DNA from 3 places in the Streptomyces sp. NPDC005181 genome. Region 3 is predicted to be linked to each of the others. Evidence: riboswitches for the same ligand, from Rfam matches in the RefSeq annotation. Region 3 holds a riboswitch; each other region holds the start of a gene.
The links. Region 3 has a riboswitch for cyclic di-AMP ahead of ABZV38_RS09235 (transglycosylase family protein). Riboswitches for the same ligand answer to the same signal wherever they lie in the genome.
Positions count from the first base shown of each region.

Region 1 (5,167 bases), on a different contig from region 3:
ATTCTCCCGCTCTTCTCCCCGTCTCCCCGTCTCCCCGGGGGCCTTCCCATGTCTGCGGCCGCCTCTACGATCGGACAGGCGACCCAGATGATGATCAGGTACAGAGTCATTCCGCCCGGGGTGGGCCCGGATGACTACGAGCCGGCCGACCTGGAGGCGCGCGTGGAACTCTTCGCGTTCCCAGACTCCACTCCCTGGGTGGGGCTGCTGAAGTCGACCGTGGAGGCACCGCTGCCGCCGGGGGCGCGGGCGGCGATCCTGCGCGTGCGAGAACAGCCGGGGGGCCAGCAGACCCGCCGGGCAGCGTCCTCCATCCGGGCCTGGTAGTAGGCCCGGTCCCGCGGGTACGCCCCAAGGTCTGGCAGGGCTGCACGGATCCCGTCCGCTGCGGCCTGCCAGTCCCGGCCGAGGACGTACCGGATCAGCGAGTTCGCGCTGGAGCGGTTCACCGCGTGGGCGGTGGCGCAGACCGGCGACCGGATCTCGGTGCTGTTCACGCCATGGGACGAGGGGCTGGTCCGCTCCTGGTACCGCCGGGCGCTGGTCGAGCTGGCGCAGCTGCCGCACATCGGCCGGGTCGCGATCGAGACCAATCTCAGCGGCCGTACGCGGTGGCTGGCCGAGGCGGGTGGGGCCGCGACAAGATCGCGCTGTGGTGCACGTACCACCCGGGGCAGACGCCGTACGACCGCTTCCTCGCCAAGTGCCGGGAGCTGACCGGCCTCGGTGTCCGGTACAGCGTCGGTGTCGTCGGTCTCGACGAGTATCTCGACGAGGCGCGGCGGCTCCGCGCCGACCTGCCCGAGGAGGTCTATCTCTGGGTCAACGCGGCCGAGGGGCACAGCTACACAGATGAGGAGGCGGACCGCTGGACGGCCCTCGACCCCCTTTTCCCGTACAGCCGGGATCCGCATCGCTCGGCCGGGATGCCCTGCCGGACGGGCGAGTCGGTCATCTCGGTGGACGGGGACGGCACGGTGCGCCGCTGTCACTTCGTCCCGGCCGAGCTCGGCAATCTCTACGACGGCAGCTGCCGGCAGGCGTTGGCCCACAGGCCTGTCCGCTCGCCGTGTGCGACTGCCACATCGGGTATGTGCATCTGGAGACGCTGCCGCTGTACGACGTCTTCGCGGGCGGCGTACTGGAACGCGTACCGGCCGGGCCGGCGCACGTACCGGCGCACCGGGATCAAGCGTTGCTGCCGTTGCTCCCGGTCGCCGGACGGGCCTGAACGAACCGGACGGGCCTCGGCGAACAAGCCCGTCCGGCGGAAGAGGACACCGCGTCGACTACAGCGGCAGCAGGTCGGGCCGCTTCGCCTCGACGTGGTCGCCGGAGGACTCGCCGCGCAGCCGCCGTCCGATCCACGGCACCAGATATTCGCGTGCCCACTGGATGTCGTCGCGCCGTACCTCGAGCGTGCCGCGCTGCGCCTGAGGCGGCCACTCCTGGTCGGGGTCGGCCGGCACGCCGAGGCCGAGTACCTGGGCGGCGCGCAGCGCGACCCGGGTGTGTCCCTCGGGCGACAGATGGAGCCGGTCGTCGTCCCAGGCACGCCTGTCCTGCACGGACCGCAGCGACCACAGGTCGAGGACCGGGCAGTCGTAGCGGTCGGCGATCGACCGCACATGGGCGGTGTAGGTGGCGATCTTGCCGCGCAGATGGCGCAGCACGGGAACGCCCCGGGTGTCGAAGCCGGTGGTGACCATGACGGTGCCGACCGACCGGGTCAGGTCGGCGACCGCGCGCTCGAATCGCTCGGCCACGTCGTCGGGGTCGGTGCCGGGCCGGATGATGTCATTGCCGCCCGCGCAGAAGCTCACCAGATCGGGGGCGAGTTCCTTGGCGCGCGGCACCTGCTCCTCGACGATCTGGTCGAGGAGGCGTCCGCGTACGGCGAGATTGGCGTACCGGAAGTTCCCGTGAGCGGCACCTGCGGAACCGGCGGAACCATCGGTGTTCGTCGCTGCATCGGGGTCGGGCAGCTGGTCCGCGAGGAGGACCGCGAAACGGTCCGCCCAGCCGACGAAGGTTCCGTCCGGGCCGGGGTCACCGACTCCCTCGGTGAAGCTGTCGCCAATCGCTGCGTACGACCCGATGGCACCATGCCGGTTGTTGACGCCACGTTGAAAGTTTCTCGAATCGTCTGCCACAAGGGCACATCCTGCACCGCCGAATGTGACCTACGCGACCGTAATAAGGGGTTGACGGAGGGTGAGATAGACCACCCGGTCAGGTTTTAGTAAAGAGGGAATAAGTGAAGGGGCGGTGCGCCGCCGCGCACCGCCCCTTCACCAAGCCGTTCGGATCAGCCCTGATCGAATCCGATCAGACGGAGATTCCGTGCGAAGCCAGGTAGGCGACCGGGTCGATGTCCGAGCCGTACGCGGGGCCGGTGCGGACCTCGAAGTGGAGGTGCGGGCCGGTGACGTTTCCGGTGGCACCGGAGAGGCCGATCTGCTGGCCGGCGGAGACGGTCTGGCCCGCCGAGACGGAGAGCGCGGACAGGTGGCCGTACTGCGAGTAGCGACCGTCGGCGTGCTTGATGACGACCTCGTTGCCGTACGCGCCACCCCAGCCGGCGGTGACGACGGTGCCGGAGGTGATCGCCTTCACGCTGGTGCCGGTGGCGACCGGGAAGTCGATGCCGGTGTGGCTGCCGCTGGACCAGTTGGCACCGGAGGCACGGTAGTTGGTGGTGTGCTTGCCCGGGACCGGGGAGACGTAGCCGGAGCTGCTGCTCTGGGCGGCCGAAGGGGCGGCCGCGGGCTTGGTGACCACCGGAGCCTCCGACGGGGCCGCGGCGGGCTGCGTGGTGCCGGTGGCCGCGGCGGAGCCGCCGAGGGTCAGCTTCATGCCCGGGAAGATCAGGCTCGGGTCGCTGCCGACGACCTCACGGTTGTCCTGGTACAGCTTCTCCCAGCCGCCTGCGACCTTGTTCTCGGCAGCGATCTTCGACAGGTAGTCGCCGGCGACGACGGAGTACGTCCGGGTCTCGGCCTGCTTCTTCGCGACCGGGGCGGCCGAGGCGACGTGCGCGGCGGCGGCCGAGTGCGCGGCGGGAGCGGCCTGTTCCGCGGCGTGGGCACCGGTGGCACCGAGCAGCGGAAGGGCGATGACGGCCCCGCCGGCGCCGGCGGCGGCGACGCCACGAGCGAGGGTGCTGGACTTCTGGCGACGGTGCTTACCCGATATGGACATGAAGATTTTCCTCTCCGGCGCCTACGAGGTGAGCTGTCGGGTTCGGGCTGGAGGTGCCCGGTCGCACGAAGTGCGACTTCACCCCGAGCCGCCGGATTTCTCCGGTCGGCGGCTTACCTGGTTCCCCCGCTCCTGCCACACGATGAGTGGGTGCGAATTCCGGTCGGCGGCAGGATTAGGCGGTCCGTCCGGATTGACGGTGACCGTAAACGAGTGAGGACGGGCAGAACAAGCCTTCGGTTGCGTGCCGGAATCCGCGCCGGGAAATCGGCGCGGAATTCCGGTCACCCTCCGTGGATTAAGGATCTTGGCTTTCCGCGCGGTGTACGGATTACCCGGCCGCCGCGCCACCACACACCGTCACGGATATGATCCCGCTCACGAGAGACCCCTCATCTCCCGTATAAGTAGGGCATGTTCGACTAAATGCCCTAATACGGACATGTCATGAACATCATCCGCGGCGGAGCCTCAGCACCTTCGCGTCCAGGTCCCCCCGTAGACCCGTGTGCAACCCCTGATGCAGCAGCACGGAACCGTGGTGGACGGCGCCGGTGTCCAGACAGGTATAGGTCGCCGCGGGGTCGAGCCCGCGCAGCCGCAGGGCCGGCGGCAGCTCCCCGTACCTCTGTGCCTCCAGCCACATGAGCACCACGGTCTCGTCACCGAGCGTGTACTGCATAGCGCTGAGCCCACCGCGCGGCGCTCGCAGCCGGTACAGCGCCCCGTGCTGCACCACCGGGCGGATCTCCTTGTACAGGTCCACCCAGCTCCGGGCCTCGGCCAGCTCCTCGTCGCTCCACTCGGTGAGGTCTCCGCCGACCCCGAGCACCCCGGCCATCGCACTCACGAAGCGGAAACGGAGCGAGCTGACCCTGCTGTTGAGCTGGACATTCGGGCTGTCGGTGACCCAGGCGGCCATCACGCGGGCCGGATGGACCTGCCCGAAACCCTCCTGGATGGCGAGCCGGTCCAGCGGGTCGGTGTTGTCGGAGGTCCACACCTGGTCGGTACGGGCGAGGATGCCCAGATCGATCCGGCCGCCGCCGCCCGAGCAGGACTCGAAGGCGACACCGGGGTGAGCCGCCCGCAGCCGGTCGATCAGCGCGTAGAGCGCGTCCACATGCTCGATCCAGAGCTTCTGCGGATAATCCTCGCCCGGCCAGCCCGCATCGGTGAAGCAGCGGTTGAAGTCCCATTTCACATAGTCGATCGGGGCACTGGACAGCAGTGTGTCGAGCTGTTCCCACAGATAGTTCTGCACATCGGTCCGGGCCAGATTGAGCACCAGCTGATTACGGAACTCCGTGCGGATCCGCCCGGGAAAGTGCTATACCCAGTCCGGGTGCGCGCGGTACAGGTCGCTGTCGGCATTCACCATCTCCGGCTCGACCCAGATGCCGAACTGCATGCCGAGTGCGTGCACTTCATCGGCGAGCGGCTTCAGCCCGCCGGGGAAGCGCTCGGGATTCGGGGTCCAGTCGCCGAGTCCCGCCCGGTCAGTGGTGCGCTGCCCGAACCACGCGTCGTCCACCACGAACAGTTCGACACCCATCGCCGCGGCGCGCACGGCCAGGGCGCGCTGCTGGTCCTCCACGATGTCGAAACCGGTCGCCTCCCAGGAGTTGTAGAGCACCGGCCGGAGGCCTTCGGCGTCCGGAATGACGTGGGCCAGCTGCCAGGCGTGCCAGGCACGGCTCGCCCCGCCGAACCCTTGGGCACTCCACAGTCCGGCGAACACCGGTGTGGTGTACGTCTCTCCCGGCGCGAGCCGCAGCAGCCCGGAGTCGTCGTAGCCGGCCCCGCCGGTGATCTGTACGAGCCCGTCGGGGAGCTGCTGCACGGCGATCCGCCACGAGTCGGACCAGGCGAGCGCGCAGCCGTACACCTCGCCGTCCTCCTCTGTGGCCGCTCCGTCCGCGTCGAGCGCGACCCAGGGCAGAGACTGGTGCCCGGTGTGACCTCG
Region 1 is NZ_JBEXID010000047.1:43,672-48,838, forward strand. Features, by position in the region: gene ABZV38_RS26040 (hypothetical protein) at 88-327, shown strand; partial or broken gene ABZV38_RS26045 (STM4011 family radical SAM protein) at 433-1,231, shown strand; gene ABZV38_RS26050 (SGNH/GDSL hydrolase family protein) at 1,290-2,153, opposite strand; gene ABZV38_RS26055 (LysM peptidoglycan-binding domain-containing M23 family metallopeptidase) at 2,329-3,201, opposite strand; cyclic di-AMP (ydaO/yuaA leader) riboswitch at 3,205-3,364, opposite strand; partial or broken gene ABZV38_RS26060 (alpha-galactosidase) at 3,656-5,167, opposite strand, start outside.
Region 1: linked by a shared signal. The riboswitch ahead of ABZV38_RS26055 (LysM peptidoglycan-binding domain-containing M23 family metallopeptidase) and the one ahead of ABZV38_RS09235 (transglycosylase family protein) in region 3 are both predicted to bind cyclic di-AMP.

Region 2 (5,167 bases), on a different contig from region 3:
GCGGGCGCCCCCGGCCGGCGGCACGCCCTCCCCGGGGCCAGGGTCGTCGTGCAGCAGCCCGCGCTTCCCGAGCCGCTGCAGGGCCAGCCGTCCGATCTGGAGATCGAGGCGCGGGAACTGGTCCGCATGCGTGAGCAGCTCACCCACCTGCTGGCCCGTCACACCGGGCGCACTGCCGAACGGATCGCCGCGGACATCGAGCGCGATCTCATCCTCGATGCCCCGGGCGCCAAGGCGTACGGCCTGGTGGACCACGTTCTGGAGAACCGCAAGACGTCGCTCCCGCCGAACGGCGCGAGGTGAACACCCGATGCAGCCACCGGAGTTCCCGCCGCTGCCCGCACTGACGCGCGCCGAGGGCGAGTTCATCGACTGTTATCTGGAAGTGCTCGACCAGGTGGGCCGGATCAACCCCGCCCACGGCAGCGACACCTACGGCGCGTTGTGCGCGGCACAAGCACTCGCCTCGCGGGCGCGCGCCCTGCGGGACGCACTCGCCTTGATGCACGAGCGCGGTGAGGCACAGATCCACGCCGCCACCTTGGCGCGGGCGCTTCGCGTGTTGGACGGGGAGCAGCGGGCCCGACGGGTCACCGTGCCCCCTGCCCAGACGAGTTGATCAACCCCCTTCCGCGACACGCCCGGCGGGCTGATCAAAATTCCTCGCTCGTTCGGCGTAGGAGATCCCCCGCGCGAGGGACGGCTCAACTTGCGCTTTCGGCATGGCCGGTGAACGGAGTCTGCTGCTCCGCCGCTGGTACGGGACCGGTCGGGGCGACCGGCCGGGTTCACGGAACGACCGCACCCACCCGGATGGGCGAATAGCGACGAATTTCCCATATCGCTCAATATCCTCGGAAATCCGGCACTCGGTGAGTCAAGATCCGTGGGACGACAAGCCCCCGCCACCGCGGCGGGGCGGTCCGGGCGGACGCCGAGTCCTGCCGCCGCCCGGATGCCTGGTCGACAGAAGTGGATCGGCAGGAGTGGAGGACCCGAGCACAACGGGTCGACCGGGCATCCGGTCGACCCTCGGGGTGAAGCCGCCAAGTGCGGCCGGGCAACTTCGCCAGCCCGAACCCGACAGGTCATCCTTCACAGGCGGCTGACGAAGGGTTGCGCATGACTGCGCAGGTTCACGTCCCGTCTCTGCTCACCCGGGCCGGTACGGCCACGGTTCTGACGCTCGCCGCCGTCGGCGGCTCCGTGATCGCCCCCGGCGTCGTGACCGACGCCCAGGCCGCGACTCATTCCACGAAGGCGCTCAAGATCGCCGCGTCGAAGAAGGGATCGCCGTACCGGTACGGGGCCACGGGCCCCCACCGTTTCGACTGTTCGGGCCTGACGATGTTCGCCTTCAAGAAGGTGGGCAAGAAGCTCCCCCGCACGGCCCAGCAGCAGTACAACAAGACCCGGCACATCTCGGCCTCGCAGCGGCGACGCGGCGATCTGGTCTTCTTCCACTGGGGGCGCAGCGTCTACCACGTGGGGATCTACGCCGGTAAGGGCAGGATCTGGCACTCGCCGAAAAGCGGTGCCGTGGTGCGGCTGGAGAAGATCTGGACGAGGAGCGTCTGGTACGGACGGGTCCGCTGACTTCCGTCTCTTCCGTCTGCTCCGCCTTTCGGCTGCCGGTCACCTCCGCCGGTCAGCGCAGCAGGGGGCCGGTGACCAGCACCGCCGCGAGCCCGGCGACGACCGGCGCGGCGCGGACGAGCAGCCCCCGGCGACGCCGAGCGCCGTGGCCGCCCCGGCCGCGCGTGAGGCGAGAGCGTTCCGTACGACCACGGTGAAGTCGGCACCCGGCAGCGCCACCATCCCCGCGGCGACCCCAGCCGCCCGAGGGGATCGCCGCGGTGACCTCGGGCGACGTCGATCTCGCGCTGACCCATGCCTATGAGCCGGCGTGCGGGGAACGGGGTGGCGGTGGTGCCTGAGATGGTCGCCGCGATGTCGCCGACGCCGCTGTCCGTGCGGCGGCTGGAACCCGCAGCTCTCCGGCGGACCACCTCGGTGTTGCACCACGGCGACGGGGCGAGTGGAGCGGCTGCCACGCTGTGCGCGCTGCTGCGCGGCGGCTTCGGGCGGGCTGCTGCGGTGCAGTGACCATGCGTCGCGACGGACGGCGACGCACCCGACGGCCGGCTGCCGACGACGCGAAGTCCGGGCCCGGCCCGAGTTCAGGTCCGGCGGGGACGGTGGTCACGTCTGGACGGTGACCGACCAGGGGAGCGCGATCCACACGGTCTTGCCTCCCTCGGCGGTCGGCGTGACCGTGAGCCGTCCACCGCACTCCTTGGCCAGACAGCGGATGATCACCATGCCGCGCCCGTTGTCCTGCCGCACGGCGGCGGGCAGTCGTTGGGGCCACCGGGGGTGACTGTCCGTCACCCCGAGATGCAGCTGTTCCTCCCGCTCCAGCCGCAGGTCCACGGTGAAGGTGGGCGACTGGCCGAAGGTGTGCTGGACAGCGTTGGTCGTGAGCTCGGAGACGATGAGCCGGATGGTGTCGGCGATCTCCGTGTCATCGGGAAGACCCCAGTCGGCGAGCACCTTGGCCACGTATCTCCGGGCCGAGGAGACCGAGAGCGGCTCGCTCGGCAGAGTGACACTTGCTTCTTGATGGTCTGCCATGGCGAGCCGTCCTTTTCCCGCCCGGACCGACCCGTGATCGGCCCGGGATGCGCTTCGCGCCAGAGTGCCACTGATGCTGCCCTCCGTGACGGCGATCCACCAAGATATGCATATATCTGTCGCTCGAAGCGGTGAACTCTGGCCCGGAATACCGCGCATGGGCGGCACACTGGCCCCTCGGCACGAGAGGGAGGGAGGCCGCGGATGCAGCACGGCCCCGCGGTGCGGCGCCGCAAGCTCGGGGAGGAGCTGCGGAGTCTGCGCCACACGTCCGGACTGACGAGTCGTGACGCGGCACGGCTGGTCGGCTGGCATCAGTCGAAGGTGAGCCGGATCGAGACCGGTACCAGTGGTGTGAAACCGGCCGATGTGGGCCGGCTGCTGGATGCCTACGGCGTGGACGACCTGCAGTTACGGACGCTCCTGGAGACGCTCGCGGGTTCGGCGGGCGGCGGCGGAACCGGTTGGTGGCACGCCTACCGCGGTCTCATCCCGCCCCAGTACCGGGACTTCATCAGTCTGGAGTCCCAGGCCAGAACCGCCCGCACGCTGGAGACCTCGGTGGTGCCCGGGCTCCTGCAGACCGCCGACTACGCGCGTGCGGTCACCCGTGCGTCGCTGGACGGGCTGCCCGCCGGCCAGCTGGACTCGCTGGTGGAGGTGCGGCTCGCCCGGCAGGGGGTGCTGCGGACCGATCCGCCGCTGCGGCTGACCGCGGTGCTCGACGAGGCGGTGCTGCGGCGCGAGGTCGGCGGGCGCCAGGTGATGCGCAATCAGTTGCGCCATCTGATCCGGGTTTCTCAACTTCGCCACGTACAACTGCAGTTGCTGCCGTTCGCGGTAGGTGGGTATATGGGCCTCACCGGACCTTTCGTTATCTTCTCCTTTCCGAACACTTCTGATCTGGATGTGGTTGTTCTCGACCACTTGACGAGTAGCCTCTACCTGGAACGGAAAGAAGACCTTGAGGCGTACAGCTCGGCCTTCTGCACGATGCAGGCACACGCGCTGTCGCCGGAGCACTCGTTGGACCTGATCGCCGCGATCGACCGCGACGGCTAGGAACCTCAGACTGCCCGAGGGGGCCCGATGTCCGATTGCCTCGCAGAGCACGCCTTACAGTGGCGGCGCAGCAGCCGCAGCACGGGGATGAACAACTGCGTGGAAGCCGCGCTGTTCGGTCCGGAACGGCTTGCCGTGCGGGACTCCAAGGACGTGTCCAGGCCCCCGCTGCGGTTCTCCGCGGCGGCCTGGAAGTCGTTCGTCTCCGGCCTGGCCGACGGCTCGGCGGGCTGACCGGCCGGGTCGCGGCTCCGGTCAGGCTGCCGGAGCGGTCCGCAGGACGGTCTCCACCGCGTTCGTGATCTGCGCCTCCGTCAGATCGGCACGGGCGGTGAGCCGCAGCCGCGAGATGCCGTCCGGGACCGACGGCGGGCGGAAGCAACCCACCACGATCCCGGCCGTGCGGCAGTCGGCCGCCCAGCGCACCGCCGCGTCCGGCGAAGGCGCCCGGACCGAAACGACGGCGGCGTCGGGGCGAACCGCGGTCAGCCCCGCGGCGGTCAGTCGTTCGTACAGGGCGGTGGCGACCGCCCGGGCCCTGCCCGCCCGTTCCGGCTCGCGGCGCAGCAGTCGCAGGCTTGCAAGAGCTGCGCCTGCGGCGGCCGGTGCGAGCCCGGTGTCGAAGATGAACGTACGGGCCGTGTTGACCAGATGGTCGATCACCCCGGCCGGTCCGAGGACCGCTCCGCCCTGGCTGCCCAGGGACTTGGAGAGGGTGGCGGTGGCTACGACGCCTTCGCCGCCGGCGAGACCGGCGGCGGCGAGGGCGCCGCGCCCGCCGTCCCCGAGCACGCCCAGACCGTGCGCGTCGTCGACGAGCAGCGCGGCCCCCTGCGTATGGCAGACGTCGGCCAGTTCGAGCAGCGGTGCGGCGTCGCCGTCGACGGAGAAGACGGAGTCGGTGACAGCCAGGGCACGGCCGTCGTGCGCGTGCAGCGCCTTGGCGACGGCCTCGGGATCGGCATGCGGTACGACGGCGGTCTCGGCCCGGGAGAGCCGGCAGCCGTCGACGATGGAGGCGTGGTTGCCCGCGTCGGAAACGATCAGGGAGCCGCGGCCGGTGAGGGCGGTGAGCGCGGCGAGATTGGCCGCGTAGCCGGAGGAGAGGACCAGGGCTGCCTCGAAGCCGCAGAATGCGGCCAGTTCACGTTCGAGTTCGGCGTGCAGTGCGGTGGAGCCGGTGACCAGCCGGGAGCCGGTGGCGCCCGCACCCCACCGGTGCGCGGCCTCGGCGGCGGCCGCGGTCACCTCAGGGTGCCGGGTGAGGCCCAGATAGTCGTTGCTCGCGAGGTCCAGCAGTTCCGGGTCGGCGGGCCGGGGGCGGAGCGTGCGGACGAGTCCGGCATCCGCACGGCGGCGGGCCTCGTCGTCGATCCAGTCGAACGGGGCGAGGGGCATGGCGACGGTCCCTTTTGTAGGCAGCTCACAGACCCTAACCGGGGGCGCAGCCGGGCATGGTGTGGCAATACAC
Region 2 is NZ_JBEXID010000026.1:55,116-60,282, forward strand. Features, by position in the region: gene ABZV38_RS18790 (ATP-dependent Clp protease proteolytic subunit) at 1-303, shown strand, start outside; gene ABZV38_RS18795 (hypothetical protein) at 311-619, shown strand; cyclic di-AMP (ydaO/yuaA leader) riboswitch at 939-1,119, shown strand; gene ABZV38_RS18800 (C40 family peptidase) at 1,123-1,596, shown strand; partial or broken gene ABZV38_RS18805 (LysE family translocator) at 1,655-1,818, opposite strand; gene ABZV38_RS18810 (hypothetical protein) at 1,930-2,106, shown strand; gene ABZV38_RS18815 (ATP-binding protein) at 2,203-2,634, opposite strand; gene ABZV38_RS18820 (helix-turn-helix transcriptional regulator) at 2,839-3,696, shown strand; gene ABZV38_RS18825 (DUF397 domain-containing protein) at 3,724-3,930, shown strand; gene ABZV38_RS18830 (8-amino-7-oxononanoate synthase) at 3,952-5,094, opposite strand.
Region 2: linked by a shared signal. The riboswitch ahead of ABZV38_RS18800 (C40 family peptidase) and the one ahead of ABZV38_RS09235 (transglycosylase family protein) in region 3 are both predicted to bind cyclic di-AMP.

Region 3 (5,167 bases):
CTGGTGCTCAATCGCCGGACGGGCTTGCTGTGCCGGACTCGGCCGCGGGTTCGCACGGCGTCACACACGGACCCTTGCGCCACCACTCCGGCAGCATCGCAATCGCCTCGTCCCCCAGCGGATTCACGCCCGGACCCGCCGCCAGCGAGTGCCCGACCAGCACATGCAGGCACTTCACCCGGTCCGGCATGCCCCCCGCACTGGGGAAGCCCTCCAGCACCTCGATCGCGTCGCGCCGGGCGATGTAGTCCTCGTGCGCGTTGCGGTACGCAGCCGCCAGCTCCGGGTCCGCGGCCAGACGCTCCGTCATCTCCTTCATCACGCCGTTCGCCTCCAGCGTGCCGATCGCGGACGCCGCGCGCGGGCACGTCAGGTAGTACGTCGTCGGGAACGGCGTACCGTCCTCCAGCCGGGGCTGCGTCTCGACCACGTCCGGGTTGCCGCACGGGCAGCGGTGCGCGATCGCGCGCAGCCCGCGCGGCGGGCGGCCGAGCTGCTGCTGGAACGCGGCGATGTCCGCCTCGGTGGGCGTGGTGGATTCGGTCTGGGGAGGGGGCGTTTCCATGCCTGCCTTGGTTCTACTCGGGATGCTGAACTGCGGTTCCGCAGAGGAATAAGAGGAAAAGGAGAAGAGGTCAGTCGCGGTCGGCGGAGTCCACGCCGTCCCACAGGTTCGAGTGCCACGGCCGGTCGGTCTCCTCCGACCCTCCGCTGCGCTCCCTGGCCGCGTCCGGGTCGACCACCGTGTAACCGGTCTCCCCGGGACGGACGTAGTGCAGGTGCTCCCGGGCCAGCCGCCGGATGTACGCGTCGTCCTGGAGGCGCGCCTTCTCGTCGCGCAGCTCCTCGGTGCGTGCCTCCGCCTCCTGCGCCAGCCGCTCCTGGTCGGCGATCTCGTCGCGCTGCGACACGTACTGCCGCATCGGGTACGCGAGCGCCACCACCAGGGAGCAGACGACAAGGGCGAGGAACGCGGCCCGGCCGGTGAGCCGGGAGCGGCGGGCCTGGCGACGGTTCTGGGACCGGTAGACGCGGGCGGCGGTCTGCTCTCCGAGCAGCCGCAGCCGGGTCGCGGTGGAGAACCGGTCCCGCTCCTTCGCGGCCATGTCTCCGCCTCCCCACTACGCACGTCCGTCCCCGCACACGGTACGGGACCGAGTGCGGGGACGGACGGAGGCCGGGGCCTTCGGCCCGTGACGGGCCTGCGATCAGCCCTTGAAGCGCGGGAACGCGGAACGGCCCGCGTACACCGCCGCGTCGTCGAGGATCTCCTCGATGCGCAGCAGCTGGTTGTACTTGGCGACACGGTCCGAGCGGGCCGGGGCGCCGGTCTTGATCTGGCCGCAGTTCACCGCGACGGCGAGGTCGGCGATGGTGACGTCCTCGGTCTCGCCGGAGCGGTGGGACATCATGCACTTGAAGCCGTTGCGCTGCGCCAGCTCGACGGCGTCCAGGGTCTCGGTCAGCGAACCGATCTGGTTGACCTTGACGAGCAGGGCGTTGGCGGAGCCCTCCTCGATGCCACGGGCCAGGCGCTCCGGGTTGGTGACGAACAGGTCGTCGCCGACGATCTGGACCTTGGCGCCGAGCTTCTGGGTGATGACGTTCCAGCCGGCCCAGTCGTCCTCGTACAGCGGGTCCTCGATGGAGACCAGCGGGTACGCGGAGACGAGCTCCTCGTAGTACTCGGTCATCTCGGCGGCCGAGCGGGACTTGCCCTCGAACTCGTACTTGCCGTCCTTGTAGAACTCCGAGGCGGCGACGTCGAGAGCGAGCGCGATGTCCTTGCCCGGGGCGTAACCGGCCTCCTTGATGGCCTCGAGGATGAGGTCCAGGGCGGCGCGGTTCGACTCCAGGTTCGGCGCGAAGCCGCCCTCGTCGCCGAGACCGGTCGACAGGCCCTTGGTCTTCAGGACCTTCTTCAGCGTGTGGTAGACCTCGGCGCCCCAGCGCAGGGCCTCGGAGAAGGACTCCGCGCCGATCGGGGCGATCATGAACTCCTGGATGTCCACGTTGGAGTCGGCGTGCGACCCACCGTTGAGGATGTTCATCATCGGGACGGGCAGCAGGTGCGCGTTCGGGCCACCGAGGTAGCGGAACAGCGGCAGGTCCGAGGCTTCGGAGGCGGCGTGCGCGACGGCCAGCGAGACGCCGAGGATGGCGTTGGCCCCGAGCGAGCCCTTGTTCTCGGTGGCGTCCAGGTCGAACATGGCCTGGTCGATCAGCCGCTGCTCGGTCGCGTCGTAGCCGACGAGCTCCGGGCCGATCTGCTCGATCACGGCGAGGACGGCCTTCTCGACGCCCTTGCCGTGGTAGCGGTTGGGGTCACCGTCGCGAAGCTCAATGGCCTCGAACGCACCGGTGGAGGCGCCGGACGGAACAGCAGCACGGCCGGTGCTGCCGTCGTCGAGGCCAACCTCGACCTCGACCGTGGGGTTTCCGCGGGAGTCGAGGATTTCCCGGGCTACGACGACGTCGATGGACGGCACGAGGCATCTCCTTCTGGGATATGACGCTGGTGGTGCAGGGTCGCTTTGGCCTTGCGCCAAGAGCCTAACCGCCTTGGCCCACTGTGTTCGGCGACCGCCCGCCTCCTGGGACGAAAAAGGACCCAAGGGCACCCCTAGACGGGCAAATGTCCAGAAATCTACTGAGCAGTAACTACAACAGTTGAACAGTGAGCGCAAAAACCCCGACCCGGCACGTACGGGGGAATCCGCGCCGGGTCGGGGTGCTCAGGGAGGAGAGAGCCTTTTCTGCTGAGGCTCGTCCTACTTCGTCAGGTGGAGCTGCTGACCCGGGAAGATCAGGTCGGCGTCCTTGACGATGTTCTTGTTCAGCTTGAACAGCTGCTGCCAGCCGCCCTTCACCTTGTGCGCCTCGGCGATCTCGCTGAGCGAGTCGCCGGCCTTCACCTTGTACTCGCCGTCGCCCTTCGCGACCTTCTGGCCCGTCGGCGTGGTGACGGTCTTCGCGACCTCGGGGGCGGTGCCGCGGTCCGAGCGGGAGGCGGTGGGGGCCTCGGTGTGCTCGGCCGGCTTCGGCGCGGCCGGCTTCACGGCGGCGGAGCCGGTGTCGACGCCCGGGTCGACACCGTCGTTGGTCAGGTTGCCGGCGCCGGCGCAGGCCCAGGCACCCGGACCCTGCATGTCGAGGAGCTTCTCGGCGGTGGCGATCTGCTGGGCCTTGGTGGCCAGGTCAGCCCGCGGGGCGTACTGCGTACCACCGGCGGCAGCCCAGCTGGACTGCGAGAACTGCAGGCCGCCGTAGTAGCCGTTGCCGGTGTTGATGGACCAGTTGCCACCGGACTCGCACTGGGCGACGGCGTCCCACGTGGCGACGGAGGCGGCGGAAGCGCCCGTGGCACCCATCAGGGGAACGGCGATGGCGGCACCGGCAACACCCGCGAGCGTGGCGACACGGACGGCCTTGGACGGGCGGCGGTGCTTGCCCTTGCTGTTCAGCAGCATGGAACTTCTCCTCACCGACGCCTACGAGGTGAGCTGTCGGGTTCGGGCCAAGTGAGTTGCCCGGTCGCACGTCCTAGCGCACGACTTCACCCCAAGCCGGTCCTGACGGTCCTTCGACCATCGGGCCCGGCGCTTACCTGGGTCCCCCGCTCCTGCCTACGGCGCTTTACGCGTCTGTTCCCTTCGACCGACGGCAGGATTCGGCGTGACGGTCGACGGGGCCCGCGGTGCGAGCAGTTCCGACCGTAAACACACACAACCCCTACATTCAAAGATGGACACGCCGGACAATCACCCCTTACTTGCATCCCGCCGACCCTCGTTTTCGCAGGTGGGGGGCGATGCGCGCGGACCCGGCAGGCGCGACACGTCAATTGACGCAAAGAGACCCATGTCTCACTTACACATAAGCGGACATAGGCCTCTGAACTACCCCGATTTTTGGGGTGTATTTAGCTGTTGATCAGACCGCTCTCACTCTGCTTTCACGCCAAGATCGAGGCTCTCGCCAGGCAGGATGAGGTCCGGGTCGTCGCCGACGGCAGCCTTGTTGGCCTCGTAGAGCGCGGGCCACCCGCCGGGGACCTTCTGTGCATCAGCAATCGCCCACAGGTTGTCGCCCGGCCGGACCGTGTACGCGCCGTCGGCCTCCTGGGCGCCCGTGTCGCGTCCCTCGCTGTTGCCGCGGGAGGCATGTCGGCCCGACTCGCGGTCATTGCCCGCGCCCGCACCCTGGCTCGCCTCGGGGGCCGGCGTGCCACGGTGCTTACCGCCCACCTCACCGCCCGAAGAGCCGGAGGAGCGGGACGAGTCGAACGAACCGGATGCATCCGACGCGTCGCTCGACGCCTCGCCGGAGGACTTACCCGACGACTTACCCGACGACTTGGCGGACGACTTGGCGGACGACGACTTCGATCCGCCCGAGGGGCCCGCCTCGTCCGACGCCCCGTCGGACGGGTCCGCGCTCTGCGTCGGGTCGGCCGAGGGCACACTCCCCGGATCGACACCCGGCAGCGCTCCGTCCACCGTGAGCCCGGAGATCACCGCGCAGCTGGGCCACGCCCGCGGCCCCTGGTCGTCGAGAACCTTCTCGGCGACCGCTATCTGCTGAGAGCGGCTGGCGAGGTCGGCACGCGGGGCGTACGCGTCGCCGCCGTACGACTTCCAGGTGTCCTGTGAGAACTGGAGACCGCCGTAGAAGCCGTTGCCGAGGTCGGCACTCCACATGCCGCCGCTCTCGCACTCGGCGACCCGGTCCCAGGTCGTGGCGTCGGCCGCGTGCGCACCGGCTGCGCCGAGCAGCGGGATGGCGATGGCCGAGCCGGCCACGCCTGCGGCGACGACGATGGCAGGTGCCTGCCGAGGGCGACGGTGTCTGCCGTTCGCGGAGCCCATGGAGTTGCCTTCCGTGTGACTGATGAGTCGAACGGTGAAGGTAGCGGCAGTCGAACGCTTGTCACAAGTCGATGCAGCGCAGATCACGTGAAAGTCACGGAGTTGACAGAGCGTCACCTTCGTCGGAACGGTGTCCGGGATCGAACTTCACGGGAAGAGTGCGCAGTCCGCGCATGATGAGCCCTCCGCGCCACCGCAAATCGGTAGGTTCTACCGCAAGTTGCAGATCCGGAAGGCGCCTCAGAAGCGTGGCCAGCGCGGCCTGTCCCTCCAGCCGGGCAAGCGGCGCCCCCAGGCAG
Region 3 is NZ_JBEXID010000009.1:79,998-85,164, reverse strand. Features, by position in the region: gene ABZV38_RS09250 (DUF501 domain-containing protein) at 8-565, opposite strand; gene ABZV38_RS09245 (septum formation initiator family protein) at 636-1,106, opposite strand; gene eno (phosphopyruvate hydratase) at 1,209-2,489, opposite strand; gene ABZV38_RS09235 (transglycosylase family protein) at 2,772-3,470, opposite strand; cyclic di-AMP (ydaO/yuaA leader) riboswitch at 3,474-3,644, opposite strand; gene ABZV38_RS09230 (transglycosylase family protein) at 3,945-4,868, opposite strand; gene ABZV38_RS09225 (cytochrome P450) at 4,963-5,167, opposite strand, start outside.